2 regions of the Streptosporangium sp. H13245 genome follow, and region 1 is predicted to be linked to the other one. Evidence: riboswitches for the same ligand, from Rfam matches in the RefSeq annotation. Region 1 holds a riboswitch; the other holds the start of a gene.
The links. Region 1 has a riboswitch for thiamine pyrophosphate ahead of ACW9TB_RS02485 (purine-cytosine permease family protein). Riboswitches for the same ligand answer to the same signal wherever they lie in the genome.

Region 1 (14,800 bases):
GCGCGCTCGACGCCCTCGCGCGCGAGTCTCACGACGAACCCGTGGCCGCCGAGCTTCACGCGGGTGACGAAGACGGCGATCGTCATGTCGGCCTCGCCCGCCGCGACCGGCTCGATCAGCGGCACGGCCGTACGGGCGGTCTCACCCAGGTCGGCGTCGAGGAACAGCAGGTGCCGGGGCTCCTCACCGTCGAGCAGGCGCACGGCGTGGGCACCGCTCTCCATGGCGGCGGCCTTGCCCCGGTTGTGGCTGTGCCGTACGACGCGGGCGCCGGCGGCCTTGGCCACCCGTCCCGTCTGGTCGGCGGAGCCGTCGTCGACGACCACGACGAGATCGACGCCGGGCAGCGCCAGGACCGCGGCCACGGTGGCCGCGATCCTGTCGCCCTCATCCTTGGCGGGAATGATCGCCGCCGTGCCGGTCATCGAACACCTCCAGCGTGGAGTCCCCGGGCATCAGCCGTGAGGAGAACGTCATCCTTGGGAATCGGAGGTCAGCAGCTTCTCCGGCAGGGTCTCGTGCACGACGAAGACGGAGTCGAGGCCGGTGACCTGCAGAATCTTGCGTACGGCGGGCCTGGGCGCCGCCACCTCCAGTGTGCCGCCCCGCTCCCGCAGCCGCTTGAGCGCGGACAGCAGCACGTTCATGCCGGTGGAGTCGCAGAACTCCACGGCGGACATGTCGAGGACGACAAGCATGGTCTGGCTCTGCCCAAGCAGCCGGGTGAACTCGGCCTGCAGGCGAGGCGCGGTATATAGGTCGATTTCGCCAACGATGGTCACGACGGTGTGCCCGGCATGAGATCGAGTTGAGACTTTTAGCTCCACAGCGGGCACACTAGCGGCGTGAGAGCCGCTGGTCACGTTCTCTTGAACAACCCGAGTCGTCCGCCCTTTGTCCCCCGTTTCCGCCTCATGGAAACCCTGAGTGCGCGAAGCTTGACACTAAGCAACACCGGCTTGGCCGGAAAGGGGAGGAGACCCGGCGCCTCCCGTTCGTCGCTGCGCTACGTCAGTGGCGGCCGTTGAGTTACAAGGAACGGGCTCGAACGCATCCATGAACACCGACCTACCTGAGGACCTCCAGCGACAGCGGCTCCGGGAGCACCTGGAGACCATGATCACTCGTACCGACAAGGCCACCTCGTGGCGCGACGCGGCGAGTTCGCTGCAGAGCCTGGTGAACCACGAGGGATACGTTCCGATCAGGACCCGCCTGTCGATCGAGGACCTCGACTTTCTTGAGGGAGCGCGTGAAGAGCTCCTCGACTTCGCCACGCTCGGCGTCAGGCTGCTCGACCTGCACCAGCCGCGCGACGCGGGCGGCATCACCAGTGACGCGGCGCATCCGATCCTGCGCTGCCGCAGCTGCATGTGGCGCTGGCCGTGCCCGACGTTCCGGGCGATGGTGGAGTCCCTCGGCACCACCAGGAGGCTGACCTCCTGCCAGCACGTCGAGCCCGACACCGAGGGCGGCGAGTGCGCGCAGATGACCCTCATGGTCTCCGTGAGGCCCGAGGGTCCCGACGACCACGCCACGCCCGCGCCGACCACCAACGGCACCATCTCCAACGGCTCCAACGGTTCCAACGGTTCCAACGGCACCGGCGCGAACTGACCGTCCTCCGACCGTCCAGGCCGGGCCCTCCGTACGGCCCGACTCAGGCCAGCCCAGGCCGCCGAGGCGAGGCGGGACCGTCCGGACCGAGTCGCTCACACCGGGCCGCCAAGGTACACGGCCGCTCAGGCGGAGAGCGGCAGGCGGATCTCGAAGCGGCAGCCGGGGCCGGAGTTGACCACGCCGATCGCCCCCTCGTGGGCCTCGACGATGCCGCGCGCGATCGCCAGGCCGAGCCCCGCCCCGGCGCCGTCGGCGGTGGGGGTACGGGCCACCTCGCCACGGAAGGCGACGTCGAAGACGCGAGGCAGGTCGTCGGCCGGGATGCCCCCGCAGCAGTCGGCGACGGACAGGCGGGCGACGCCGTCCTCGGCCGAGGCGCGGACCACGACGGTGCCGTCGCCCGGGGTGTGCCTGATCGCGTTGACCACCAGGTTGCGCAGCGCCCGGGAGAGTTCGGCCGCGTCGGCCTGGACGGGGACCACCGGATCGGCCTCGCCGGTCAGCCGTACCCCCTTGTCCCTGGCCAGCTGTTCCACCCCGGCCAGCGCGTCGGCGACCAGGTCCCCGAGGCCGATCCGGCTGCGCGACAGGCGCAGTGTCCCCGCGTGGATCCTGGACAGCTCGAACAGGTCGTCGACCATGCCCGACAGCCGGTCCACCTCCAGGCGGATCTGCCGGTGGTAGCGGCCGACGGTCTCCGGATCGGCGACCACCCCGTCCTCCAGGGCCTCGGCCATGGCCCGCATGCCCGCCAGCGGGGTGCGAAGGTCGTGGCTCACCCAGGCGACGAGCTCGCGGCGGGCGCTCTCCAGGGCGCGCTCGCGCTCGTGGCCGAGCCGCAGCCGCCGGTAGGCCTGGTCCAGGCTCCCGGCGATCGTGCCGAGCTCCGCGGGCAGCCCTCCGGGGGGCGTGAACTCCCCCGAGGCCGGCACCGCGTGCACGGCGTCGACGAGCCTGCGGCTGGCCGCCACGACCCGGCGCGAGAGCACCGTCGCGACGCCCAGCCCGACCAGGCCGCCCACGACGACCACGCTGAGCACGATGTCCCTCGACGTACCCTCGATGATCATTTTCAGGGTGATGGCGACCACGCCGCCCACCGTCGCCACGACGGTCACCACGACCACCACCGCGAGCATCACGCCGATCGACCGCTCGCGCAGCAGCCGCATCGCGCCCAGCCCGGCCAGCGCGACCAGCAGGCCGAGCCCGGCGGTGACCGCGACGATCAGCAGGATCTCCGGGATCACGGCCCCACCAGCGGCTCGTAGCGGTAGCCGACGCCCCACACGGTGACGATGCGCCGGGGAACGGTCGGGTCGGGCTCGATCTTCTCGCGGAGGCGGCGGACGTGGACGGTCACCGTGGACGAGTCGCCGAAGGACCAGCCCCAGACCTGGTCGAGCAGGGCGGAGCGGCTGAAGGCCTGGCGGGGGTTGCGCATCATGTGGGCGAGGAGGTCGAACTCGCGGGCGGTCAGCATGATCTCGTCGCCACGGAGCCGTACCTCGTGGGCGCCGACGTCGACCGTCAGCTCGCCGTCCCTGAGCACGCCGGTACCGGCAGGCAGGGAGGTTCCGCGCGCCCGGCGCAGCACGGACTGCACGCGCAGGGCCAGCTCCCGGGGGCTGAAGGGCTTCGTGACGTAGTCGTCGGCGCCGGTCTCCAGGCCGACGACCCTGTCCAGCTCCTCGCCGAGCGCGGTCAGCATGATCACCGGAACCGGCCACCGCTCCCTGAGTTTCCTGCAGACCTGGAGCCCGTCCATCTTGGGGAGCATCAGGTCGAGCACCATCAGGTCGGGCGGGTTGGCCAGCGCGCGCCTGAGCGCCTCGGCGCCGTCTCCGACGCACTCGACCACGTGACCGTCGCGTTCCAGGTAACGGGCCACGACCTCGGCCACCATCGGATCGTCGTCGACCACCAGAATCCGCGCGCTCATGGTCCCCACGGTAGGCCCGCCGGGGGACGATCTCTAAGTCGTGTCACCGGTCCGTAAGGATCCGTAAGGACTGGATCGTTATGACCATCGTTATGATCAAGGCGCCCGCCGTTTCCCCGGCCGACGTACGGTGGATCGCATGAGTCGTATCGTGATGGGGGTGCTGGGCGTCCTGCTCGCGCTCTACGTGGTGTTCGGGTTCGTGCTGCCCGCCCTCCTCGGGCTGCTGAAGGCCGCGCTCGTGCTGGCGGTGCTGGCCTTCGTGGTCGTCGCCGCGGTCACCGCGATGGCCAAGCTCAAGAAGTGAACCTGCTGCTCGCCGTCCAGACCCTGGCGGTCTGGATGTTCGACGGCGGCGGTGTCCTGACGGCCGCCACCGTGGTCGGGCTGGGCGTGCTCCTGCTCGCCTGGGCGTTGCGCCCGGCACCCGTCACCTCCGGTACGAAGTCACGGTCGCCGCTGTCCCGGCGCGACCGGGCCAGGCGGACGATGTTCGTCCGGCAGCGCGATCCCGACGCGGCCGGGAGGTCCCGGCCCAGAGCACCCTCCGCGGGCCCGGCGCCCGCGTAACCTCCCGCGGCCTCTCGCGGCCCCGTGCCCCGCGCACGTGACCGGCGTCCCCCGCACGACCCACAGTGCCCCAGGGACACCCGGCCACCAAGCGCACGTGACCGGCACCCCCGCATGCACACGATTCACCGTGCCCCGGGACACCCGATCACCACGCGCACGTGACCGGCGTTCCCCGTACGACCACCGTGCCCCGGGGGGCGCCCGGCCACCGCGTGTCGCACGTACGCGTTCCCGAAAGACCTCCGCGGTTCGCGGGCGCCTTCTGTGCTGTCTCCATTCCGCTCAGAAGGGCCCTTCCATGTTCGACCCCGTCATCGCGTTCACCGCCGACCTCATCGCCGCGCTCGCCGAGCCGCTGGGCTCCACCGCGCCGGCGATCGTCGTGTTCACCGTCCTCGTCCGGCTCCTGCTGCTTCCGCTCGGTGTCATGCAGGCCAGGGGCGAGCGGGCCAGGATCCGCCTCGCGCCGGAGATCCAGAGGCTCAAGAAGCGTCACGGCCGCAACCCCGAACGGCTCCAGCGGGAGCTGGCCGCCCTCTACGCCAGGGAGAAGACCTCACCGCTGGCCGGGTGCCTGCCGTCCGTGGCGCAGATGCCGTTCCTCATGGTGACGTACCAGGTGTTCATCTCCTCGACGATCGCCGGGCAGGCCAACGCGCTCCTGACCCACGGGCTCCTCGGGGTGCCGCTCGGACAGCAGTTCGCGAGCACGGTGGCCGGATTCGGGCTGCTCAGCGGTCCGACCCTGGTCTTCGCCGGGCTCTTCCTGCTGCTCGTCGCCGTGGCGTGGATCGTGTCCCGCCGGACGCGGCGCACGATGAGCGACGACCTCCAGCCCGCCGCGCTGCGCCGGATCATGCCCCTGCTGCCGTACGGGACCGTCCTGGCCGCCGCGGTGCTGCCGCTGGCGGCGGGGATCTACCTTCTCGTCACGACGGCCTGGACGGCCGGGGAGAAGGCGGTGCTGCACCGCCCGGCGCTCGCCGGGGGGTGAGGTCGGGGGCGCTATCCGGGTCCATCGGTTCGACGCCCTTTCAACTCGCTTCAATGCCGGACGGGGAGCGCCGGTGTCTCGTGAACGTTTCACGTTCGCCGCGCGCCTCCTCGCCGGTGTGGCCAGGTCAGGCCCGTTCCGCGAGCCGGGGCCGGTGGAGGCGGCCTGCGCCGGGCGGGCGCCGGTGTGATACTTCCGGTGCCGTCCGGCCCGGCGGAGTGGTCGCACGTCTTCGCGGAAGCGGAAAACGCGTCTCGCCCCAGCCCCAGCCCGTGCCCCAATCCGGCTCCAGCTCCAGCTCCAGCTTCAGCCCCTGCCCCCAGCCCGTGCTCCAGGAGGAATGATGCGCAAGACCCTCACCCTGCTCGTCTCGGCCGTGCTGGCCACCGGCCTGGCGCTGTCGGTCGGCGCGGCGCCCGCGCAGGCCGAGACGCTCAGAAACGTCTACTACTACGACTGGGACTGCCACCGCGTCGGAAACCTCGGCATCCAGAGCGGCTGGTGGACCTCGTACCGATGCGTCCCGCAGTACGACAAATGGTTCCTCTACGCATAACGCACCGCGCAGCTACACATAACGCAACGCGTGACCGCTCGCCGGACAACCGGCTCCGGGGAAAGACCACGCCCCCGCCGGTCAGCCGGAGAGGTGCCCGGTCCTGTCCCGCCTCACCTGTCGTGAGGCGGGACAGGAACCGTCACCCGCATTCCCTGAGGGCGGGCTCGGGGGTGGAAACGTGGCCGTTACCTACCGTGTCGACCGCCGTGACCACCGCCCATACCGTGGTGACGTCCCCCTCGTGCCTGACACCCCACGTGGAGGCCAGATACTCGACGATTCCTAGGCCTCGCCCTCCCAGGGAGGAGAGCGCCGGGCGTCCCGCCCGCGGTTCGGTGGCGGCGCCACCGTCACTCACAGCGACCTCGACATGCTCCTCGGTCCAGCGCCATGACACTCTGATCTGCCCTGATGGCAACGGGTGGGCGTGACGCAGCGCATTGCTCAGCAGCTCGCTGACCACGAGCACCGCGTCATCGATGGCGGTCTCGTACACACCCCGTTCCTGCAGGTCAGAGCAGAGGCGTTGGCGTGCGACAGCGACGCTGGACGGTGCATACGGCAACAGAACGACGCTCGACGCACTCACCTCCCCGTATGCCTGTTCCCCCCTGAGGAACTCACCCCAGTACGACCGAAATGCCCCGTTACCTAGTCTTGGAAACCGCGCGCCAATTACAGCTTGTGCACATTCGACAATAGATCAGCGCATCCGTTACCGACTCGTTACCGGTTCGGCGTGTCGATCAGGTAAGGGCGCCCGGCGTGTCGGCGATACGAAGAGCCAACCTCATCCGGGTCCCGCCCGAGGGGCGCGGGTGCGCCGAGACCTCCCCTCCCTGGGCCCGCGCGAGGCTCCGCACGATGTAGAGACCGAGGCCGACCCCGCCGAACCTGCGACGGTCACCGCTCTCGGCCTGGACGAAGCGCTCGAAGACGCGCTCCCGGCTGGCGTGGGCGATGCCCACCCCCTCGTCGTCCACGACCAGCACCACCCTGTCGCCGTCCACCCACGCCTCGACCCTGATCAGGCCGCCGTCCGGTGAGTACTTGAAGGCGTTCTCCAGCAGCTGGGCCAGCAGGATGTCGGTGGCCAGCGCGTCGCCGGAGACCGGGGGCAGGTCGTCGGGGACGTCGACCTCGACCCGGTGCAGGTCAGACAGGACCGGCAGGCCCAGCGTGGCACCCCGTACCAGCTCGGCCAGGTCGAAGCTCTCGATCCTGAGCGTGAGCTCGCCCGCGCCCGCGCGCGAGCCCAGCAGCAGGTGGTCCATGAGCTGGCCGAGGGAGCGGGCCCGCTCGGCGATGGTGTGCACGGCGGCGCGGCGCTCGGTGTCGGCCATGCTGTCCCAGCGGCTGTCGAGCGTGCTGGCGAAACCCCGGACCACGGTGATCGGCGTGCGGAGCTCGTGGCTCGTGGTCGCGAGGAAGAGGTCCTTGGCCTCCTCCAGCTCCTTCGCGCGGGTGACGTCGCGGAAGTCGACCACGATCTCGCCCGTCTCCACGATCTCCGCGCAGAGCACGTCCAGCCAGGTGCCCGAGGGCAGCTGGATGCTGAGCTTGTCCCCCGGCCCGGGCAGCTGGAACGGCGGCGGCCCGCCGATCACCTCGGCGGCGTGGAAACCGGTCAGCTCGCTGGCGGCCGGGTTCCACTGGACGACCCGGCCCGTGCCGTCGAGGACCGCGATGCCGTCGGCGCTGGCGTCGAACACCGCCCGCTCGTGGGCGCGCTGCCGTACGGCCTCCTGGTAGGCCATGGCGTTGCCCACGGCGATGCCCGCGTGACCGGCGAGGAGCTCCAGCAGCTCCAGCTCCAGGTGGCCCGCCTTGCGCTTGGCGAACAGCGCGTACAGCGCGCCGTACGGCCGCCCGCCCATCGCCGCGAGGCCGAGCGCGATGGTGTGCAGGCCGGGCAGCCGCGACCAGATCAGCTCGTCCAGCCGGTCCTGGTCGCCGGTCTCCAGCAGGACGGTCCTGCCCTCGCGCAGCAGCTTGCCGACCAGGCTGGTACGGAGGTCGTCGGTGGAGTCGCGCATCGAGTCGGGAAGGTTGTGGCAGGCCACGAGACGGAGCCGGTCGCCCTCGATCAGCACGAACCCGCCCGCGTCGGCCCCGGTCAGGTCGGCGAGGCTGGCCGCGATCCGGTCGAGCACGGCGGGCAGCTCCAGCTCGGCGTTGATGTCGGCGACCACGTCGGTGAGCCTGCGGACGAGCTGGGCCCGGCGGGCGTTGCGGTCGTTGGCGGTCTCGTCGTCCTGGGCCAGGTGGTAGACGCTGACGTAGCCGAGGAGGTCGCCGTCCGGCGAGGAGAGCGCGCCGGTGTCGACCCGCACGTCGAGCAGGCTGCCGTCGCGGCGGAACCGCTTGGTCCTCAGCGAGACCTCGCCGCCGGTGCGGACCTTCTCCAGGACCGCGTTGTGCTCGGCCGTCAGCTCCTCGGGGACCACCGGCGCCCGGCGTCCGACGATCTCCTCCGCCGACCAGCCGAAAAGGCGCTCGGCGGCCGGATTCCAGGTGAGAACCGTCTGCTCGCGATCGATGGCGACGATCGCGTTGGGCGCCGCGGCGACGACCTCACGGCCGATGCCCTCGTCACTGTCGGCCCTGTAGTCCACCACACACCCATAGTGCCGTCTCAACCGGTCTGATCTTGGCACTTTCGTCCCGCACGTGTTGCCACTGGCCGGGCGATCCGTCCGATACTCTGCGGTCACCACACACCTGGATACGAAAGGGTGGGGCCATGTCATCCGGCGACATCGATGCATTGCTACGGGTGACCTCGCCCGACTACGTCGGCACGAGCCATCCCGACATCGCGTTCGGCACGCTCGACGGCCCGCTGGGGCGCCTGACCCTCGCGGTGACGGGCCGGGGTGTGGTGGCCTGCAGCTACGAGGACGAAAATATCGTCTTCGAGCGGATCAGCAGGGAGGTCGGCACGTTCATCGGTCCGGACGCCCGGCGGCTCGACCCGGTCCGCCGGGAGCTGGACGCCTACTTCTCCGCCAGGCTCCGCGCCTTCACGATCGCCGTCGACCTGCGCCTGGCCACCCAGTTCTCCAGGACCGTGCTGCAGATGATGCTCGCGGTGCCGTACGGGACGGTGACGACCTACCGCGAGATCGCCGAGCGGATCGGCAGGCCGAGGGCGCTGCGGGCGGTCGGCAACGCGCTGGGCAGCAACCCGGTGTGCGTCATCGTGCCGTGCCACCGGGTGGTCGAGAGCGAGGCCGTCCTCGGCGGGTACGCCGGAGGGTCGGCCGCCAAGGAACGCCTGCTGCGCATCGAGTCCACCGCCGTGGCCCGCGCCTGAACCGCCTTCGTACGGCTCGTACGGCCGTCAGGAGCGGCGCCGGAGCGCGCCGAGACCCAGGGTGACGAGACCCGCGACGAGGAACGCGCCGACGGAGGCGCTCATCCACGGCTGCGGGACGAAGCCGACCGCGTCGCGGGCGCCCTTCCAGAACGAGGTCCACCACGCGACCTCCGGGGCGACCGGCAGCGCGGCGAGCATCCACCAGGTCACGAAGCCCAGCACCCACGGGACCACCATGAGCGGGCGCGAGGGCGCGGTCTCCGAGGTGTCCCAGCGCCGGGCGCCGCCGAGCAGGAAGTAGTCGGCGGCGAGCACCGCGAACATCGGCACGAAGACCGCCCCGATGAGGCCGAGGAAACCGGTGTAGGTCCCGGCGTTGACGAAGATCGCGAGCAGGGTGACCAGCACGCCGACGGCCGCGGAGATGACCCGGCGGTCCAGCCGGGGCAGCAGGTTCTGCAGCGACATCGCGGTGGAGTAGACGTTCACGAACGACTGGTCGGTCTCGCGCAGCACCAGGATGCCGAAGAACAGCGGGCCGAGCGCGGCGGCGACGAACGGGTCCCAGACCTGGTCCGGGTCGTTGCCGACCAGCGCGAGCGCCGCGATGCCGAGGACGAGGCAGGCCACCTGGGCGATCGTGTAGCCGCCGACGACCCCGCCGAACGCGGCCCTGCCGGAACGGGAGAAGCGGGCGAAGTCCGCCGCGACCGGCACCCACGAGACCGACAGCGCGATCACGTAGTCGACCGAGGGGGCGAACGCCTCCCAGGACCCGCCGCCGATCGCCGGTCCCCGCTGGAACAGGGCGACCGTGAACCAGATCATCGAGATCACCACACCGGCGGTGACGTACCTGCGGAGCAGGCGGACCGCTCCCAGCGGCCGGATGGTCAGCGCGGTGGTGATCACCCCCGCGACGACCACCCAGACCGCGTAGGGCACCTCGATCCCGAAGGATCCGGCGATGGCCTGGGCGCCCTGGGCGATGACCCACAGCTCGAAGGCCCCCCAGCCCAGCATCTGGACGATGTTCAGCACGGTCGGCAGGTAGGAGAGCCTGGCCCCGAACAACCCGCGCAGCAGGACCATCGCCGGAGCGCCGGTCCGCTGCCCGGGAATCGCGGCCAGGCCGACCATCGCGGTGCCGATGACGCTGCCCACGACGGCGGCCAGGATCGCGGCCACGAAGCTCAGCGGCCGGTCGCCGAGCGGGTTGATCAGCGTGATCGCGCCGGAGAATCCGAGCAGGCTGACCCCCAGGTTGGCCCAGAGCGCGCCCTGGTCGAGCAGGCCGAGGGCCTTGGGAGGAGCCTCGCCGAGGGTGAGGGGCGCCTCGGGACCACCGGAGCTCTTGGAATCAACGGCGGCAGACGTCATCACGCACACTCCCTACGCCGGCATTACCCGGACAGGTTCATGCGGTCGGCGACAGCCGTAGTCGCCCTCTCAGCCTGGTTGCCCCAAGCTCCCGCGTTGGTTTGTACGCGAAGCCGGGATCACCCCAGCTCGCGCCCTCATGATGCACCATCCATCCGTGTTCGGCCAGTGCCGGGTCCGCGCGACCGCCTTCACCGGCCCCCAGCCCCTCAGGCACTCGGCCCCTCGGGCACCCGGCTCCTCAGGTGCTTGGCCCCTCAGGCGACGAACGGGGTCTGGCCGTTCTCGGCGACCATCGAACGCCCCGCGAAGTCCCAGGACTGCATGCCGCCGCCGACGTTGATCGCGTCCCAGCCGACGTGGTTGAGCCAGGCCGTGGCGTTCGCGGAACGGCCGCCGACCCGGCAGATCACGTAGACGGGCGTGTCCTTGGGCACCTCGTCGACCCGGGACTGCAGCTCGCCCAGCGGGATGTGGACGGCCCCCGGCGCGTGCCCGGCACGCCACTCGTCGTTCTCACGTACGTCGAGCAGGAACGCGTCATCCGGCACGGCCTGCGCCTCGACCTCAGGAACACTCATGCGCCCATTCTTCCAACCTCCCGCACCGGATGAGGCGCAAAGCCCCTCGGACGCCCTCATCCGGACTCTCAATTTCCCCTGATAGCAAGGTAATTCACCACAACTGACCAGCTGAACCTGCGAGGGCGGGGCGGGAAAACGGGGACGAGACGACAGCCTCAGGGCACGTCCCAGAAGGCGAGTTCGTGGGCCATCCCCTCGGCGAACAGCCTCCCCGCCCTGCCCGGATCGGGCGCCACCTCGTCGATCATCACCGCGATGCGCTCGGTCAGCTCGGCGAAGGCCGGGTGGGCGTAGGTGTCGACCCAGGCGCGGTAGCGGGGCTCGGCGGGCGGGTTCTCCGCCAGGATCCGGCCGAGCGTGGAGTACCCCCACATGCAGGGGTAGAGCGCGGCCAGGCCGTCGGCGTAGACGGCCGCGGAGTCGAGCAGGAAGGAGGTGTACGCCGCGCAGGCCGGTCCCTTCCTCGCCCCGCCGAGGTCGGCGCCGAACTCGGCCGACAGCGACCGGTGCAGGCTCAGCTCCTCGTGGAAGGTGGCGTGCGCCAGGTCCACCAGGTCGCCCAGATGCCCGTCCGGGGCCTGCCACGCGAGGCGCGAGAAGACCCGGACGTAGTCGAGCAGGAACAGGTAGTCCTGCTCCAGCCACGACCGGAACACCGGCTCGGGCAGGTCTCCTCGCGCGATGCCCGCCACCGTCGGGTGGACGAGCTGGGCCTCGACGAGCGGGCGGCCGATGGCGTGCAGTTCCTCAGAGACGCTCATGGGTCGGAGATTGTGTCAGGTGAGGGCGGCGGCGCCGAAGGAGACACCGAAGCGCTTGCACCAGATGGTGACGGACCTCAGGCTGTCGAGGTCGGCCCCGGCGGGAATGGCGTAGTTGGCGTTGCCCCGATTGCCCTTCAGCTCGCCGAGTTCGAGGTGCTCGCCGTCGTCCAGGTTGAACCACCCGGCGTTGCCCTTCTTGACGGGCTGGTCGCTGAGCCAGACCCGCAGGTCCGGGCCGTCGGAGGTGTTCAGGTCCTCGATCCGCAGGACTCGGCTCCCGTCGGGCAGCTCCAGCACCCTCGCCCTGCCCTCGGTCTCGTGCTCGTGGGAGACGAACGCGCCCGTGGCCAGGGTCTTCGGCTCCCGAGCGGGCTCGGGAGCCTCGGACGCCTCGGGCGCCTTTGAGGGCTCGGAGGGCCCGGGGGACGCGGGGGACGCGGTCACGGCGGGCAACGCCTCGTTCACCTCGACGGTGGTGAACAGGCGCCACGGCTGGAAGAGGTACAGCGCGACACCGAACGCGACGGCGCCCAACGCCAGGACGCCCCAGGTGACAGGGTGTCGGAGCAGCCTCTTGGTTCTCATCGGATACCTCCGGCGTGGAGACCCGCGGCGTCCGGCCACGGGAGGAAGGTCGAGCGCCTCGGTGCCGACGCTATCCGCGGCACCGTCCCCGATCGATTACGGAGTGCTTACGACCGCGGAGCGCTCGCGACGTAGGGTCGAACGATGACGACGATCGCTGAGGAAGTGCTCCTGCTCGCGTACGGCGAGAAAGAGGGCAGACAACTCATCGGCTCCTCGGAGCTGGACGCCGCGCTCGGCGGCGCGTTGCTGGCGGAGTTGACCGTCACCGGCCGGATCGACCTCGCGGACAAGAAGGTCACCGTTCTCGACGCGACCCCGGTCGGGGACGAGGAGCTCGACACCGCGCTGGCACGGATCGCGGCGGAGTCCAAGCCGCGCAAACCCGAGTGGTGGGTGCAGAGGCTCCAATCCGGCAAACTCCGCGGGCGCCTGCTGTCACGCCTGGCGGAGCGGGGCGTGCTGGACGAGGAGCGGCGCAAGGTCCTGGGGATCTTCCCGAGCACCCGCTACCCCGAGCGCGACCCGGGCATCGAGCTGGCGATCCGCGAGCGGATCCAGAGCGTGCTGTCCGGTGCCACCCCCGACGAGCGGGTCGCGGTGCTGATCGCGATCCTGCACGCGGCCAAGATCGACCGTAAGGCGTTCCCCGGCGCGAGCAAGGAGCGGATCAAGGAGATAACCGAGGGCGAGTGGGCCGGTAAGGCGGTCTCCCAGACCATCGCCGCCATCAACGCCGCCGTCATGACGGCCGTGCTGGCGGGAGCCGTCGCCGCCGCCGCCAGCTGAGACCCGGCCGGGACCCACGATCCGCCGGGACCCAGCGCGACGCGGGTTCCCCGGCCCACGAGCCGGGGAGGACCGCAGGCCAGGAAGGACCGCGGGCCGGGGAAGACCGTGGCCGGGAGGCGTTGACGTGGCCGTGCGGGCCCCGGCCCGAGAGGCTAAGAGGCCGGGGAGGACCTCACTTGCCGAGGGCGTCCCCGGGGACGGGCTTGTCCTGGGCCAGGGCCTCGAACATGCGCAGGGCTTTGGCCCGGTCCCACTTGACGACGGACTGGCCGTCGATGGTGGGCAGGGAGCCGATGGGCACGACCGTGGTGACCGGGTTGCCGCCCATGGCGAGGCCGAGGGAGAGCAGGTCGAAGGCGCCGGTCTCCTCACCGACGGACACCGAGTCGGCCGCGCTCAGCGCGAGCGGTACGGAGGTGAAGGGGTTGATCAGGACGCCGGGGCTGGCCGCCTTCTTCACCACCGCGGAGAAGAACTGGCGCTGGCGCTGGGTCCTGTCGAGGTCGGGAATCGCGCCGGTGGCGCGGGTGCGGACGTAGCCGAGGGCCGTCCCCCCGTCCATGGTCTGCAGGCCCTTCTTCAGGTTGATCCCGGCCTTGGGGTCCTTGATGGCCTGCTTGACGTTGATCTCGACCCCGCCGATGGCGTCGACGATGCCCACGAAGCCGCCGAAGCCGATCTCCATGTAGTGGTCGAGGCGCAGCCCGGTGACCTGCTCCACGGTCTTGGGGAGCAGCTTCTGGCCGCCCTCGAAGGCGTAGGCGGCGTTGAGCTTGTTGCTGCCGTGGCCGTCGATCGGCACGTACGAGTCGCGCGGGAGGCTGACCAGGGTCGGGCGGTCGTCGCCCTCGGGGATGTGCAGCAACATCATCGTGTCGGTCCTGCGGCCCACGGCCTTGCCCGTGGCGAGCTTCTTGCGCTGGGCCGCGGTCAGGCCCGCGCGGCTGTCGGAGCCGACCAGCAGCCAGTTGGTGCCGGGGGTGTCGGCGGGACGGCCCACGTAGTCGCTGAGCGCCTCGACCGTGGTCAGCCGCGAGTTGACCACGAAATACCCGCCGACGGCCAGGACGAGCAGCACGACGACCAGTCCGGCGAGGATCCGCGCGGCCAGCCTGCCGGGACGCTTCGGCCGCCAGCCGGTCGCGCGCGACGCGCTCCCGCCTCCCCGGCCGCCGGAGTCCCCGCGCGCGCTGCCGGGCGGGGGCGGGGGCGCGTTGAGTGGCTTGACCGGGCTGGAGCCCGACCTGGCCTTGCCGTAGACCCGCCCGCCGCGGGGAGGTGGCACCTCGTGCGACGCCTCCTCCGGGACGGGCGCCCCCCGGCGGGAGGACGCCGCCTGCCGGACGGGCGCCCCCGGGCCGCCAGGCGAGGGGTAGGCGGGCTGCCCTGCCGCTCTCGGCGGCACGGGCCCCGGCGTGGGCGATCGCAGCGCACGAGTGCGATCGTCGTCTTCGGGCCTGTCAGGCACGTCTTGTCCCGCCACTTCTTGATCTCATGGTGAAAACGTCATTATCGACGCTACGTCGTAGCTCGGGCGCACGCCGCCGGGTCCTCAAGGTTTCCCTATGTAAAAGTACTCAGGCAGGTTGTTAGCGACCAACAATGCGATCGTCGGCCGATCCGGAAACATCGACCCCCATCCGGATCGTTACGGTAGAGGACTACCTCTGCTCGAAAGGATGATCGTG
Region 2 (14,800 bases), on a different contig from region 1:
GGCGTCTGCCTCGGCCTGCAGGGCATGGTGGAGCAGGCGGGCGGCACCCTGGAGCTGCTGTCCTACCCCGAGCACGGCAAGCGCGGCCAGGTACGGCGGCTGGGCGCCAGCGCCCTGCTCGACGGCCTCCCCGAGGAGTTCACCGCCGCGCGCTACCACTCGGTCCACGCCAAGCCGCCGGGCGTCGCCGGGTTCACCGCCACCGCGCTCACCCCGGACGGCGCGGTGATGGCGATCGAGGACGTGGAGCGGCGCCGCTTCGCGGTGCAGTTCCATCCCGAGTCGATTCTCACCGCCGGGGGAGGCGCGGGAGCGAAGATCATCGCCAACGTTCTCCGGCTCTGTCGCACGACGGGGTAAAGAACCCGTACTTCGCGCCCGGCGGTCACGCCGGGTGACCCTAGAGTTCTCCCCGTCGTGAAGATCGCGGGCGTACCGGGCCAGGTCCAATACGCCCGCGACGGGGGAGGAGCGGGCATGAGGTCGGACGGCGTGCTGCCCGTCGAGCTGCCCGACGCCGTACGGGAGGCGCTGCTGGCGCCGCTGGTCGACCACAACTGCCACGGCGTGCGCCGCGACGACCTGACCCGGGCCCGGTTCGAGACGCTGCTCACCGACGCGGGAACCCCGGCGCCGCCGGGCACCACCCACTTCGACACCCCCGCGGGCGCCGCGGTCCGCCGCTGGTGCGCGCCCGTTCTCGGCCTCGCCCCGCACGTGCCGCCCGCGGTCTACCTGGCCCGCAGGATGGAGCTCGGCGCGGCCGAGGTGAACCGGCGGCTGCTGGGCGCCGCGGGGATCGCCACCTTCCTGTTCGACGGTTCCGACGACCCCGATGCCTCCGACGGCTCGGGAGACTCGGGTGGTTCGGCGGGCTTCGGTGACTTCGAGGGGTCCGGCGTTCTCGGCGCTCTCGGTGGTTCCGGTGGTCGTGAGGGTCCGGGAGGTCATGGTGGCCCTGGCGGTCGTGGGGGCGTCGGCGGCCTTCGCGGTCCCGAGGGCCCCGGCGTTCTGGACCGTCTGGGGCGTCCGGACCGCTTCGCCACCGGCCTCGGCGGGGCCGAGGTGCTGCCACCGGCCGGGATGGGCCACGCGGGCGGCGCGGACACCGCGCGGGTCGTCCACATCGAGCGGGCCGAGGAGGAGGTCGCCGGGACCGCCGTCTCGGGGGTCGCCTACATCTCCGCCCTCGCCCAGAACCTCGCCGGGCGGGCCGCCCGCGCCGTCGCGCTGAAGTCGGTCACGGCCCACCGGTCAGGACACCACCTCGATCCGGCCAGGCCGAGCCGGGGAGCGGTGATCGCGGCGGCGACCCGGCGGCTGGCCTGCCCGGGGGAGAGGCTCACCGATCAGGTACTGCTGCGCCACCTGCTCTGGACGGCCGTCGACGTGGCCAGGGAGTACGGGCGGCCGCTGCAGTTCCACACCGGCCTCGCCCGCTACGGCGGCGGTACGCGCCACGGCGCTCCCCCGGCGCGCGGTGGCCGCGTCACCCCCGGCGGTCGCGGCCCCGGCGCCTCCGGGGGGACCGGGGGTTCCGGCTGGGGGCCCGGTCCGCACGGCGCGGGCCCGGCGCCGGTGGCCGGTTTCATCGTGGCCGTACAGCCGGTGGGCGTCCCCGTCGTCCTGCTGCACTGCCACCCGTTCCACCGCCAGGCGGCCAGCCTGGCGGGCGCCCTCCCGCACGTCTACGTCGACGTCGGAGCCGCCCTGACCCGCAGCGCCACCGGGTCGGCCGCGGTCATGGCGGAACTGCTGGAGCTCGTGCCGTTCCACAAGCAGCTGTTCGGTTCCGGTGGCCACGGCGTGGCCGAGACCTGCCACCTGGGGGCCCTGCACTACCGGCGCGGCCTGGCCGGGGCGCTCGCCGCGCGGCTGGCCGACGGCGAGTGGAGCGCCGCCGACGCCGCCCGGGTGGCCCAGATGATCGGCTCCGGCAACGCCCGGCGGATCTACCGGTTGTGACGGGTGCCCGACCCCGGGACGCCTGGGCCCCTGGAATAATGTGGCGACTGCCGGTACGACGAGGGGGAGCAAGTTGACGGACGACGGGGCAGAGGCGCGTTTTCTCGACGACGTGACCGTGGAGCTGGTCAAGCACAGCGCCTCCGACACCGACGTGCTCTGGGCCGCACGGGTCTCGACCGCCGGGGAGCAGTCCCTGGAGGAGGTCGGCAAGGACCCCGAGCGCTCGAAGGGGCTGCTCAACTTCCTCATGCGCGACCGGCACGGCAGCCCCTTCGAGCACAACTCGATGACCTTCCTCGTCAGCGCGCCGATCTTCGTCTTCCGCGAGTTCCACCGCCACCGGGTCGGATGGTGCCTCGCCGGTGACTCCGAGATCACGCTGGTGGGCGAGGAAGGGCATGTCCGCCGCCGGACGATCGAGGAGCTGTACGACCTCTGGCATCACGGCGTCGAGGACACCCCGTCCCGGACCGGGGGAGGGGTGTCATGGCACAGGAGAGTGGGCGGGGGAAACCTCCAGCGGCCGCTTCACCCGGGGGCGCGCGACACCCGTGAGCCCGCCTTCGGGGCGGAGCATTCCTTCAAGCGGTCGCGAAAGCCCGACTCGGTCCGCCGTAGCCATGTCCGCTGCTACGACGAGACGACCCTGCGGGCCGCACGGGCCAGGATCCTGGACGTCATGGAGTCCGGGGTCAAAAAGCTCATCCGCCTCACCACCGCGAGCGGGCAGCAGCTCAGGTGCTCGGTGGACCACGCGGTTCTCACCCCCCACGGATGGCGGAAGGCCGGGGAGCTGGGGGCCGGGGACGCCCTGATGGTCGGGGCCACCGTCTCCCGTACCTCCCCGGCGGCGATCCCTCCGGGCCCGCGTACCGGATCGGAACGGGCGGCGGCCGGGCGTGGGGAGAGGATCTCCGTGGCCGAGCCGGACCTGATCACTTCGGTCGAGGACGGCGGCGAGGAGATGACCTACGACCTTTCCGTCGAAGGTCCCTGGCACAATTTCCTGGCCAACGGGATCGTCGTTCACAACTCGTACAACGAGGAAAGCGGGCGTTACCGCGAGCTTCAGCCCAATTTCTACGTTCCGGGGGCGGAGCGGAAGCTGGTCCAGGAGGGCCGTCCGGGCAAGTACGTCTTCGCCGAGGGCAGCGCCGAGCAGCACAAGATCGTCACCGAGGCGATGGAGTCGTCGTACCGGCAGTCCTACGCCGCCTACCGGGAGATGCTGGAGGCCGGGATCGCCAGGGAGGTGGCGAGGGCGGTGCTGCCCGTCGGTCTCTTCTCGTCGATGTACGCCACCTGCAACGCGCGCTCGCTCATGCACTTCCTCTCCCTGCGCACCAAGAACGAGCAGGCCAAGGTGCCCTCGTTCCCGCAGCGTGAGATCGAGATGGTGGCGGAGAAGATGGAGGCGGCGTGGGCGGAGCTGATGCCTCTCACGCACGCGGCCTTCGTGGCCGCGGGCAGGGTCGCTCCCTAGCGGCGTCGTCCGCCGGGCGCGCGGGCCGGAGGGGCTCCTTCCCCCCTGCCCGCCGTCTCTCCGTTCGCCGGTCTCCCGGCCGTCAGCCCGTGGTCTCCTGACGGCGGGAGAGGGCGGGCAGGACGAAGATCTCGGCGCCCGGGGGGAGCGCGCAGTCGAGGCCGCCGAGATGCCGGGCGTTCTCGCCGCAGACGAACATGCTGATGTGGCGGCGGATGCATCCGTAGTCGTCGCGGAGCCGCTGCTCCAGGGACGGGTGCGTGCGGCGGAGCATGTCGAGGGCGGAGCCCAGCGTGGGGAGGCCGTCGTCGTGGTCGGCGATGGCGAAGACGCGGATCTCGGTGGTCTCGCCCGCCCAGTGCCGCAGCGTGGGGGGAAACATGAAGGTCACGAGGGTGACGGGTCTGGCCATCGGCTCAGAGCACCGTGACGCGCGGGCCGGGCGTCGGTCTGCCGGTCGTCCGGGGTGGTGTGACACGCGGGCCGGACATCGGTCTGCCGGTCGTCCAAAGCGGTGTGACGCGCGGGCCGGTCGTCCGGGGTGGCGTGACGTGCGGGCCGGGGGCCGATCCGCCGGTCGTCCGGGGCACTGTGACGCGTGGGCCGGGCACGGCCGGGATGCCGGGACCGGCCGGGGGCCGGGGAGGGGTGTCCTGGCCTCTGGGGATCCGCCGCCGGTGGAGGGGACCGGGGACGAGATCGTGCGGATGACCGACTCCGGCCGGGGGGCCGGACGGATGACGATGGTGGCGGACGGGGCCGTGCGAATGGCGGTCGAGAGGGAGGCACGGGCTGGGAGGGGGGCCGTCGTGCATGACCATCTCCTTTCGGATTGGGCCTCATGCTGCCATGTCACGCCGCGTCCCGCCGTACTCTATGAAATTTGCGTGATCAGTTCGGGGCGTTAGTCCCGAATGTCGTTCAGGGCTCGCCCTGCACGATGTCCCGGTGGATGTGAGCCATGGGCATTCCGTTCTGTTGGAGTCTGCGGACCGTCTCGTTGACCATGGAGGTCGGGCCGCAGACGTAGGCCTCGTGGTCGGCCCACGAGTGGAACCGCTCCATCACCTCGGGCACCCGGCCCCGCATGCCGTCGTAGCCCGGTTCCTCGGAGACCACGGGCAGCACCCGCAGCCGGGGGAAGGCCGCCTCCATCCGTGTCAGGTCGGTCAGGTCGTAGAGCTCGGCGGCCGTGCGGGCTCCGTACAGCAGATGGACGTTGGGGCGGTGCCCGGAATCGATCACGTGCTCCAGGATGGCCTTGATCGGGGCCAGGCCGGTTCCGCCCGCCACACACAGGATGTCGCGCCCCGATTCGGCGGGCACCATGGTGCCGACCGGAGGGCCCAGCATCACGGTGTCGCCGATCCGGGTGTGCCGGACCAGCGTGGTGGAGACCCAGCCGCCGGTGATCGCGCGGACGTGCAGGCGGACGGTGTTGTCGTCCCGGGGCGCGTTCGCGATGGAGAACGTGCGCCAGACGCGCGGCCAGCGTGCGGTCTGCACGTTGACGTACTGGCCGGGTGTGTAGGGCAGGTCCCGGTCGAGCCGCAGGGTGACCACCGCGATGTCGGGCGTGCGGAGCTCGTGGTCGATCACCTCCGCCAGCCACCAGGCGGGCGACACCCCCGCGTCCGACTCGGCTGAGTCGATCATGAGATTGGCGGCGGCGGTGTACGCGGCCACCCACGCCGCCTCGATCTCGTTGTCCCAGATCTCGGCGGCGAAGCGCCTGATCGTGGCGAGGAGCGCGTTGCCGACCGCGGTGTAGTGCTCGGCGAGCACCCCGTACTTGCGGTGGTCACGGCCGAGCTGACCGAGGAACGAGGCCAGGCTGCCCGGACTGTCCAGGCTCCAGACGATCCTGGTCAGCGCGCTGAACAGACGGTCGCGCTGGACGTCCATCGCCGGAGGGAACATCGCCCGCAGATGCGGGCTCTCGGCGAACAGGCGTCCGTAGAAGTACGCCGCGGCCTTGTCCGCGACGGGTTCGATGACGGCGAAACTTTCCTTGACGAGACGCGGATTCAAAGACATTTAACGAACCCACCCTAATTGATCGGCTTAAAGTCCGATCACGCAGACCCACCTCCTGACGGCTCCGGGTGCGAGCGATCGGGAGCCCCGGCTCGCCTGATCTCTCGAATTTGAGTCTTCCATCACCATGTAGACGTCACAACCGTTTCTCAGCAATATGGTGGGAAATCTAACTATCCGTAATTGGAAAGTTATTTTGTGTGACCAACTAATCCACGATGAACGAGATAGGCGAATAATAATCACGTTCTTTTTGAATGGAGAATTTACCGGTCGTAAGGCTCGCGGTCATGACGGGGTCCCGGCTCGCGGACGCCGGGAACCCCCCTGGCGGTGAGGGTTGCGGACTCCTGGCGAGACGACACTGATACCTCGGATGTGTGACATGACCGAAATGGAGTGCGCCATGATAGAGGAGCTGTTGCAGATGGGATCGGTGCTGTCCGAAACAGGCGGCACCCACCTCGCGCACGCCCCCTGGAGAACGCATGCCCCGACCCTTGATCGGTATCACCGCCTACCTTGAGGCCGCCCGCTGGGGCGACTGGGTCAGGGAGGCCGTCCTGTCACCGCCCTCCTACGCGCGAGCCGTCGAGAAGGCGGGCGGCGCCCCGGTACTGCTGCCCCCGCTCAACCTCGGCGGGATCGACGACTACGTCCGCGGTCTGTCCGGCGTGATCCTCGCCGGAGGCGGCGAGCTCGACCCCTCCCTGTACGGGGCCGCCCGGGAGGAGCGCGTCAGGGACCCCCAGCCGCACCGCGACCGTTTCGAGCTGGCGCTGGCCCGCGCCGCCGTCAAGGCCGACCTGCCGCTGCTCGCCTCGGGGCGGGGCATGCACGTCCTGAACGTCGCCCAGGGCGGGACACTGATCCCCTGGCTCCCCGAGGTGGTCGACCACAACCGCCACTCCGCCTCCCAGGCGCACCGCATCCAGATCAGCGTCTCCAGCAAGCTCGGCAAGACGCTGGGCGACACGGCCGAGGTGACCGCGCCCCATCACCAGGCCGTCAAGCGGCTGGGCACCGGCCTGTTCGCCGTGGCCTGGGCCGACGACCAGATCGTCGAGGGCGTCGAGCTGCAGGGGCACCGGTTCGGCGTCGGCGTGCAGTGGAACCTCGCGCGCGCCGGGGACAACCGGCTCGTCGAGGCCCTGGTCGAGGCCGCCCGGCACTGAACGTACATCCGGAGGGCCGCGCTCATCCTCGTCCCGGACCGGCACTGATACGCGTCCAGGGTCCCGCGCTGCCGATATGGCGGGCGGCGCCAAGGTCATCCCGGATACCCGGAGTCCCGGACCGGCACTGGCACTGGCACGCGTCCGGGTCCTGCGCTGCCGGTATGGCGAACGGCGCCAAGGTCATCCCTGAATCCCCGGGTCCCCGAGTCCCGGACCGGCGCTGACCCGCGTCCAGGGGTCCGCGGTGCCGGGGACCCGGCGGGTAAAGTGCTGATCATGCCGTTGCACCCGCAGGCCGAGGCCTACCTGAAGCTCTTCCAGCCAAACCTCGGTGTCCCTCTCTCCACGCTCACACCCGACATGATCGCTGAGCTGCGGACCTTCGACGGTTTCGCCGAGCAGCGCGGCCCGGTCGTCTCCCTCCCGCTGGTCAGGGACGACGTCGCCGCGGGCGTGCCGGTTCGCGTCTACCGGCCGGAGGAGGGCGACCGTCCCCTCCCCGCGATCGTCTACTTCCACGGCGGAGGCTGGGTCTTCGGAAGCGTCGAGCGCAACGACGCCCTCGGCCGCGATCTCGCGGTGCGCAACGGGGCGGTCGTGATCTCGGTCGACTACCGGCTCGCGCCCCACGACCCCTTCCCCGCGGCGGCCGACGACGCCTGGAGCGTCGTCCAGGACGTCTTCGCCCGTCCCGGCGTCTACGGGGCCGACCCGGAGCGCGTCGCGGTCTGCGGCGACAGCGCCGGGGGCAACGTCGCGGCCGTGGCCGCCTGGCGGGCCAGGGACGCCGGGCTCGGGCTCGCCCACCAGCTGCTCATCTATCCGGTGGCCGACGTGGCCATGGACACCGAGAGCTACCGCACCTACGCCACCGGGTTCGGCCTCGGCGCCGCCGAGATGGCCTGGTTCGTCGAGCAGTACGGCGGCGACCCGGCCGACCCCCGGCTGGCCCCGGCCCGGCTGGCCGACAAGTCCGGCCTGGCCCCGGCGACGGTGATCGTCGCCGAGTGCGACCCGCTCTGTGACGAGGGCGAGGAGTACGCAGCCCAGCTCGCCGCGGCCGGGGTGCCGGTCGAGCTCAGGAGGTACGAGGGGGCCATCCACGGCTTCTTCGACCTGCCGGGCTTCTTCGACCAGGCGACCGAGGCGCGCGAATACGCCGCGGCCCGTCTCACGGAGGCCTTCCGGTAGGCGACGGGGACCCACCGGACTCGGACGGTCAGGTCGCCCGGAGGCGCTCGCGTGGAGAGACCGGGCGCCCGGAAATATCCGGAAATGTCCGGTCAGAAGCTCCTGGGCAGCCCGAGCACCTGGGTGGCCAGATAGTTGAGCAGGAGCTCCTCGGTGACGGGGGCGACCTTGCCGATGCGGGCGTCGGCCAGCAGGCGGGCCACCGGGTACTCCAGCGAGTAGGCCATGCCGCCGTGCGTCTGGAAGGCGTGGTCGGCCGCCTCCCACGCGGCCTGCGAGGCGGTCAGCTTGGCGATGTTGGCCTCGGTGCCGCAGGGCAGCTGCCTGTCGAACAGCCACGCGGCCTTGTAGAGCATCAGCCTGGCCAGCTCGATCTTTGCCTTGACCTGGGCGAGGGGGAAGGCGATCGCCTGGTTGGCGCCGATCGGGCGGCCGAAGACCTCGCGCTCCTTGGCGTACCGCACGGCCACCCGCAGTGCCACCTCGGCGCCGCCGAGAGCGGAGGCGGCGAGCAGGACGCGCTCGGGGTTGAGGATGTCCCACAGCACCAGCGCGCCCTGGTCGACCTCGCCGACGACGTTCCGCTCCGGGACCCGCAGGTCGTCGATGAAGACCATGTTGGACGGGGTGGTGTTGGCGCCCATCTTCGGGATCGGCCGGAAGGACAGCTGCCCGGCGGCGACCGCCTCGGGGACGTTCACCAGCAGGACCGTCAGGCCGTTGGAGCGGGGTTTGGCCTCGGCGGCCGGGATGGTCCTGGTGACCAGGAGCATCCAGGTGGCGCGCTGCACGCCGGTGATCCAGATCTTCTGGCCCTTGACGACGAACTCCGCGCCGTCGCGGCGGGCGAAGGTGGAGATGCCCAGGGCGTTGGAACCGGCGTCGGGCTCGGTCAGCGCGAAGCAGGTCTCCACCTCACCGGTGGCCAGCCCGGGCAGCAGCTCGTCGCGCTGCCACCGGCTGCCGTGCCTGGCCAGGGTCATGGCGCCGAACCCGGGCGTGAGCACGTACGTGAACGCCGAGCCGCCCGCGGAGCCGGAGGCCGACAGGGTCTCCGTGGCCACGGCCAGCTCCAGCAGGCCCTGGCCGCCGCCGCCGTACTCCTCGGGCACCGCCAGGCCGAGCCAGCCGCCCTTGGCCAGGTCCTGCCAGACCTCCTCGGGCCAGCGTTTCTCGTTCTCGCACCGCTGCCAGTAGTCCAGGTCGTAGCGCGCGCAGATGTCGCCGATGCCGCGTTGTACGGCGACGGCGCTCTCGGGGAGGGTGAAGTCCACGATGATCAACTCCATTCTCGTTGCGAGCGCAATCGTAGAACGGAGTTCGGTATCTCCGTGGCTCCGGGGTCAGGCTTCCCCGGCGGGGTCCAGGCGGGGCCTGCGCGCGTGGTAGACGAAGGCCGGGGGCACGTTCCCCCACACCGTCCGGCCCGCGACGACCTCCTCGAAGGTGTCGGCCAGGCGCCTCCTGAAGCGCCGCGCCGGGGGGAGGTGCTTGGCGAAGCTGTACGCGAAGGTGGTGAAGGCCGTGTGCGGCCCCATGATCGCGGTGACCGCGTCCAGCAGGCGGCCCTGTGTCTCCGCGGAGAACGCCGCCCAGGGGAGCCCGCTCACGATCGCGTCGGCCTTGGACAGGCCGCGCTCCTTGAGCAGCTGGGGCAGCCGTGCCGCGTCGTCGACCACGACGTCCACCCCCGGGTGCCCGGCGGCGAGGAACTCGGCCAGCTTCGGATTGATCTCGACGGCCACGTGGTGCCCCCGGCCGTTCAGCCGGCGCTGGATCTCCGCCGTGAACGCGCCCGTGCCGGGGCCCAGCTCGATGATGACCGGATCTCCCCGATGGGGGACCGGCGAGGCCACCGCCTCGGCGAGCCGCCGCGAGCTCGGCGCCACCGCTCCGACGGTGCCCGGCGAGCGGATCCACTGCCCCAGGAAGAGCGCGGTGTCATTGGTCATGGTTTGAAGGGTAGAGGGTGCGAGGGGCCCGGAAGTACGCCGTCCGGAGGAGCCCCTCCCCACCCGTGGGATGACGGGGTCCGGTGCGGGGCCGTACCTCCCGCCCCCTGAGACCCCGCGCCCCGGTCTCCGTACGCGTCCTTCCGCGCGTCTCCTTCCGTACGCCTCCGTCTTCCCGGCCGGGATCCCGCGTCCCGCTGCCTCCGTACGCCTCCGGGTCCAGGTCCCGTGCCGCGAATCCTGTACGTCCTCCGGCGGGGAATCCGCCACGCGGTGGACTCGAAGGTCATTCCCCAGGCTGACGACCCGGACCGTACCCCGCGGCCACGATGTGCTCCGAACCAAGCCTCTTTGGAACCGATCACCTGAGGAAGGACACATCTCATGCAGGAGGTCATCGCCCAGCCCGATCCGACGCGGGGCCGCCCGGTCTCCACGGGCCTGCTGTACGGCGTCCGCGTTCTCGTCGTCGCCCAGGCCGCCGGGCTCGTCGTCGCCGCCTCGTTCGCCGGACAGGCCGTACGGGGCGGGGGAGAACTGGGCGAGACCCACGTCATGGCCGGGATGGTGGTGCACCTGATCGCCCTGCTGCAGATCGTCGCGGCCGTGCTGGTCTGGCGTCCTGGACGGGGCGCGGGCTGGCCCGCCCTGGCCAGTCTCGGCCTGTTCCTGATCGGCATGGGCCAGCACTTCAGCTGGGACGCGCTCGGCACCCACGTGCCCAGCGGCCTCGCCCTGTTCGGCCTGACCGTGGCGGTGCTCATCTGGGCGTGGTCACCCCGCGCCGCCGTACGCCGATCCTGAGGCCGAAGGCACAGGGGGAGGCACGGGAGGGCGACGGCGCGAAGGCGGTGCCCCCTGGCATCGCCTTCGACGGCGTTCCTCCCGTGCCCCCGGAGTCTCAGATACCCTCCACGGGCAGATAGACCCGCCCGCCCTCGCGGGAGAACTCCTCCGACTTCTCCCGCATCCCGGCCTCCAGGGCCTCGGCGCCGGTCAGGCCGCGCTCCTCGGCGAACCTGCGCACATCGTGGCTGATCCTCATCGAGCAGAACTTCGGGCCGCACATCGAGCAGAAGTGCGCGGTCTTGGCTGGGGCGGCGGGCAGCGTCTCGTCATGGAAGGACCGGGCGGTCTCAGGGTCCAGGGAGAGGTCGAACTGGTCCTCCCAGCGGAACTCGAACCGGGCGTCGGACAGGGCGTCGTCCCAGGCCTGCGCGCCCGGATGGCCCTTGGCGAGGTCGGCCGCGTGCGCCGCGATCTTGTAGGTGATCACGCCGGTCTTCACGTCGTCCCTGTCCGGCAGGCCCAGGTGCTCCTTGGGCGTGACGTAGCAGAGCATGGCCGTGCCGTACCAGCCGATCATCGCCGCGCCGATGGCCGAGGTGATGTGGTCGTAGCCGGGCGCGATGTCGGTCGTCAGCGGGCCGAGGGTGTAGAACGGGGCGTCGTCGCACAGCTCGCGCTGCAGGTCGACGTTCTCCTTGATCTTGTGTATGGGGACGTGGCCCGGCCCCTCGATCATCACCTGGACGTCGTGCGCGTGCGCGATCTCGGTAAGCTCGCCCAGCGTCCTGAGCTCGGCGAACTGGGCCTCGTCGTTGGCGTCGGAGATCGACCCCGGGCGCAGGCCGTCGCCCAGCGAGAACGCCACGTCGTACCGGGCCATGATCTCGCAGATGTCGGCGAAGTGCTCGTAGAGGAAGCTCTCGCGGTGGTGCGCCAGGCACCAGGCCGCCATGATCGAGCCGCCCCGGGAGACGATCCCTGTCCTGCGCCGCGCGGTCAGCGGCACGTGGGCCAGGCGCACCCCCGCGTGGACGGTGAAGTAGTCGACGCCCTGCTCGCACTGCTCGATCAGGGTGTCGCGGTAGATCTCCCACGACAGGGCGGCCGCGTCGCCGCCCGCCTTCTCCAGCGCCTGGTAGAGCGGGACGGTCCCGATCGGCACCGGGGAGTTGCGGATGATCCACTCGCGGGTGGTGTGGATGTTGCGCCCGGTGGACAGGTCCATCACCGTGTCGGCGCCCCACCGGATCGCCCAGGTCATCTTGTCCACCTCCTCCTCGATGCTGGAGGCGACGGCCGAGTTGCCGATGTTGGCGTTGACCTTCACGAGGAAGTTGCGGCCGATGATCATCGGCTCGCTCTCCGGGTGGTTGACGTTGGCCGGGATGATCGCCCGCCCGGCGGCCACCTCGGCGCGGACGAACTCCGGCGTCACGCCCTCGCGGACCGCGACGAACTCCATCTCCCTGCTGACCAGGCCGCGCCGGGCGTAGGCGAGCTGGGTCACCGGCGCCCCCGTCGCGCGCAGCGGCCGGTCGCCGCCGCCGGTGAAGACCGCGTCGAGGGAGCGGAGGTCGCGGGCCCAGGCGTCGCGGTCGCGGTAGCCGTCGTCGCCGGGAGCGCCGGGACGGCCGCCGTACCTGGCCGTGTCGCCCCGCCCCAGGATCCACTCCTCGCGCGGGCGCGGCAGGCCGCGGGTGATGTCGACGGTCACGGACGGGTCCGTGTAGGGGCCCGAGGTGTCGTACAGCGTGACCGCGTTCCCGTCGGTCAGGCGCACCTCGCGCATGGGGACGCGCAGGTCGCCGTGGTAGGTCTTGGAGCTGGAAATACGCGCGTCGTTCATCGCGCAAACTCCCTTCGCCGGCATTACCCGGAGCAGGTTCTGGCGGTCGGCGGCCGTCTCAGCCGTCCTCTCAGCCCGGTTCCCCGGGCTCCCGCGTTGGTCGAGCGGAACGATAGCGCGTCTTCCCCGCGCCCACCATCCACCCGGCCGCACCGGACGCAGTAGTGTCACCATCAGGTACGGGGAGGGAGATCAGCCGGTGAGTCCGGAGGCATCGGGGGCCGAAGATCGAATCTTGACGGTCCCCAACGCGTTGAGCCTGGCCAGGCTCCTGGGGGTGCCGGTCTTCCTCTGGCTGGTGCTGGGGCCGAAGGCCGACGGCTGGGCGGTGGCCCTGCTGATGCTGGCCGGGTTCTCCGACTGGCTCGACGGCAAGATCGCCCGGGCCTGGAACCAGACCAGCAGGCTCGGCCGCCTGCTCGACCCGCTGGCCGACCGTCTCTACATCCTGGCCACCCTGTTCGGCCTCGCCATGCGCGAGATCATTCCCTGGTGGCTGGCGCTGGCCATCCCGCTGCGCGACGTGATGCTGCTGGGCATCCCGCTCATCCTGCGCCGCCTCGGGTACGGTCCCGCGCTGCCCGTGCACTTCCTCGGCAAGGCCGCCACCGCCAACCTGCTCTACGCCTTCCCCCTGCTCTTCCTGGCCCACCACCCCTCCTGGTACGCCGAGGCGGCCGGGATCGTCGGCTGGTCCCTGGCCATCTGGGGCACAGGTCTGTACTGGTGGTCCGGAGTGCTGTATTGGGTACAGGTGCGTCAGCTGACAAGCGAGGCCAAACGCCTTAAGAGGTGATCTGTGAAGGCCGTCGTCATGGCGGGCGGGGAAGGGACACGGCTCCGGCCGATGACCGCGAACCAGCCCAAACCTCTCCTGCCCGTGATCAATCGGCCGATCATGGAGCATGTGCTCCGCCTCCTGAAACGGCACGGCTTCACCGAGACGGTGGTCACCGTGCAGTTCCTGGCCGCCCTGGTCCGCAACTACTTCGGCGACGGCGACGAGCTCGGCATGAGCCTGTACTACGCCACCGAGGACACGCCGCTCGGCACCGCGGGCAGCGTCAAGAACGCCGCCGACCGGCTCCGCGACGACCGCTTCCTGGTCATCTCCGGCGACGCGCTCACCGACATCGACCTGACCGACATGATCCGCTTCCACCGCGAGAACGGCGCGATGGTCACGATCGGGCTCAAGCGCGTCCCCAACCCGCTGGAGTTCGGCATCGTCATCGTCGACGACCAGGGCAGGGTGGAGCGCTTCCTGGAGAAGCCGACGTGGGGCCAGGTCTTCTCCGACACCGCCAACACCGGCATCTACGTGATGGAGCCCGAGGTCCTCGACGAGATCGCGGCCGGGGAGTCCGTCGACTGGTCGGGCGACGTGTTCCCGAAACTGCTGGAGCGCGGCGCCCCGCTGTACGGCTACGTGGCCGACGGCTACTGGGAGGACGTCGGCACCCACGAGAGCTACCTCAAGGCCCAGGCCGACGTCCTGTCGGGCCGGGTCAAGGTCGACATCGACGCCTTCGAGGTCTCGCCGGGCGTCTGGGTGGCCGAGGGCGCCTCGGTCGACGCCGACGCCGTCCTCAAGGGCCCCCTCTACGTCGGCGACTACGCCAAGGTCGAGGCGGGGGCCGAGCTGCGCGAGTACACCGTGCTGGGCAGCAACGCGGTGGTCAGGGAGGGCGCCTTCCTGCACCGCGCGGTCGTCCACGACAACGTCTACGTCGGGCCCAGCGCCCACCTGCGCGGCTGCGTGATCGGCAAGAACACCGACCTGATGACCGCCGCCAGGGTCGAGGAGGGCGCCGTCGTCGGCGACGAGTGCATCATCGAGGCCGAGGCGTACATCTCCTCCGGCGTCAAGATCTACCCGTTCAAGACCATCGAGGCCGGGGCGGTGATCAACAACAGCGTCATCTGGGAGCCGCGCGCCCAGCGCAACCTGTTCGGCCCCCGGGGGGTCTCCGGGCTGGTCAACGTGGAGATCACCCCCGAGCTGTGCGTACGGCTGGCCAGCGCCTACGCCACCACCCTGAAGAAGGGCGCCTCGGTCATCACCTCCCGCGACTCCTCCCGCGCCGCGCGGGCGCTGAAGCGGGCCGTGATCAGCGCCCTGAACGCCAGCGCGATCAACGTGCTCGACCTGGAGGCCTCCCCGCTCCCGGTGGCCCGCTTCCACACCGCCAGGGAGAACGCCGTCGGCGGCATCGCGCTGCGCACCACCCCCGGCGACCCGCAGAGCGTCGACATCGTCTTCATGGACGAGCACGGCGCGGACCTGTCACCGGCGGCCCAGCGCAAGCTGGACCGGGTCTTCTCCCGGCAGGAGTTCCGCCGCGCCTTCCCCGGG

Region 2: linked by a shared signal. The riboswitch ahead of thiC (phosphomethylpyrimidine synthase ThiC) and the one ahead of ACW9TB_RS02485 (purine-cytosine permease family protein) in region 1 are both predicted to bind thiamine pyrophosphate.

What each region holds. Positions count from the first base shown of each region.
Region 1 is NZ_JBSZKT010000001.1:508,193-522,992, forward strand. Features, by position in the region: gene ACW9TB_RS02425 (glycosyltransferase family 2 protein) at 1-425, opposite strand, end outside; gene ACW9TB_RS02430 (STAS domain-containing protein) at 474-827, opposite strand; gene ACW9TB_RS02435 (hypothetical protein) at 1,057-1,617, shown strand; gene ACW9TB_RS02440 (sensor histidine kinase) at 1,743-2,870, opposite strand; gene ACW9TB_RS02445 (response regulator transcription factor) at 2,867-3,562, opposite strand; gene ACW9TB_RS02450 (hypothetical protein) at 3,702-3,869, shown strand; gene ACW9TB_RS02455 (DUF6412 domain-containing protein) at 3,866-4,132, shown strand; gene ACW9TB_RS02460 (YidC/Oxa1 family membrane protein insertase) at 4,434-5,129, shown strand; gene ACW9TB_RS02465 (hypothetical protein) at 5,473-5,685, shown strand; gene ACW9TB_RS02470 (ATP-binding protein) at 5,828-6,277, opposite strand; gene ACW9TB_RS02475 (sensor histidine kinase) at 6,435-8,306, opposite strand; gene ACW9TB_RS02480 (methylated-DNA--[protein]-cysteine S-methyltransferase) at 8,432-9,004, shown strand; gene ACW9TB_RS02485 (purine-cytosine permease family protein) at 9,032-10,387, opposite strand; TPP riboswitch at 10,380-10,492, opposite strand; gene ACW9TB_RS02490 (rhodanese-like domain-containing protein) at 10,645-10,968, opposite strand; gene ACW9TB_RS02495 (TenA family protein) at 11,127-11,732, opposite strand; gene ACW9TB_RS02500 (DM13 domain-containing protein) at 11,748-12,320, opposite strand; gene ACW9TB_RS02505 (GOLPH3/VPS74 family protein) at 12,465-13,109, shown strand; gene ACW9TB_RS02510 (LCP family protein) at 13,285-14,397, opposite strand.
Region 2 is NZ_JBSZKT010000030.1:69,526-84,325, reverse strand. Features, by position in the region: gene ACW9TB_RS30230 (anthranilate synthase component I) at 1-360, shown strand, start outside; gene ACW9TB_RS30225 (amidohydrolase) at 478-1,965, shown strand; gene thyX (FAD-dependent thymidylate synthase) at 2,039-3,451, shown strand; gene ACW9TB_RS30215 (ubiquitin family protein) at 3,534-3,863, opposite strand; gene ACW9TB_RS30210 (globin domain-containing protein) at 4,373-5,488, opposite strand; gene ACW9TB_RS30205 (gamma-glutamyl-gamma-aminobutyrate hydrolase family protein) at 5,977-6,663, shown strand; gene ACW9TB_RS30200 (alpha/beta hydrolase) at 6,943-7,857, shown strand; gene ACW9TB_RS30195 (acyl-CoA dehydrogenase family protein) at 7,950-9,131, opposite strand; gene ACW9TB_RS30190 (class I SAM-dependent methyltransferase) at 9,201-9,809, opposite strand; gene ACW9TB_RS30185 (hypothetical protein) at 10,194-10,613, shown strand; gene thiC (phosphomethylpyrimidine synthase ThiC) at 10,711-12,444, opposite strand; TPP riboswitch at 12,437-12,549, opposite strand; gene ACW9TB_RS30175 (CDP-alcohol phosphatidyltransferase family protein) at 12,680-13,240, shown strand; gene ACW9TB_RS30170 (sugar phosphate nucleotidyltransferase) at 13,244-14,800, shown strand, end outside.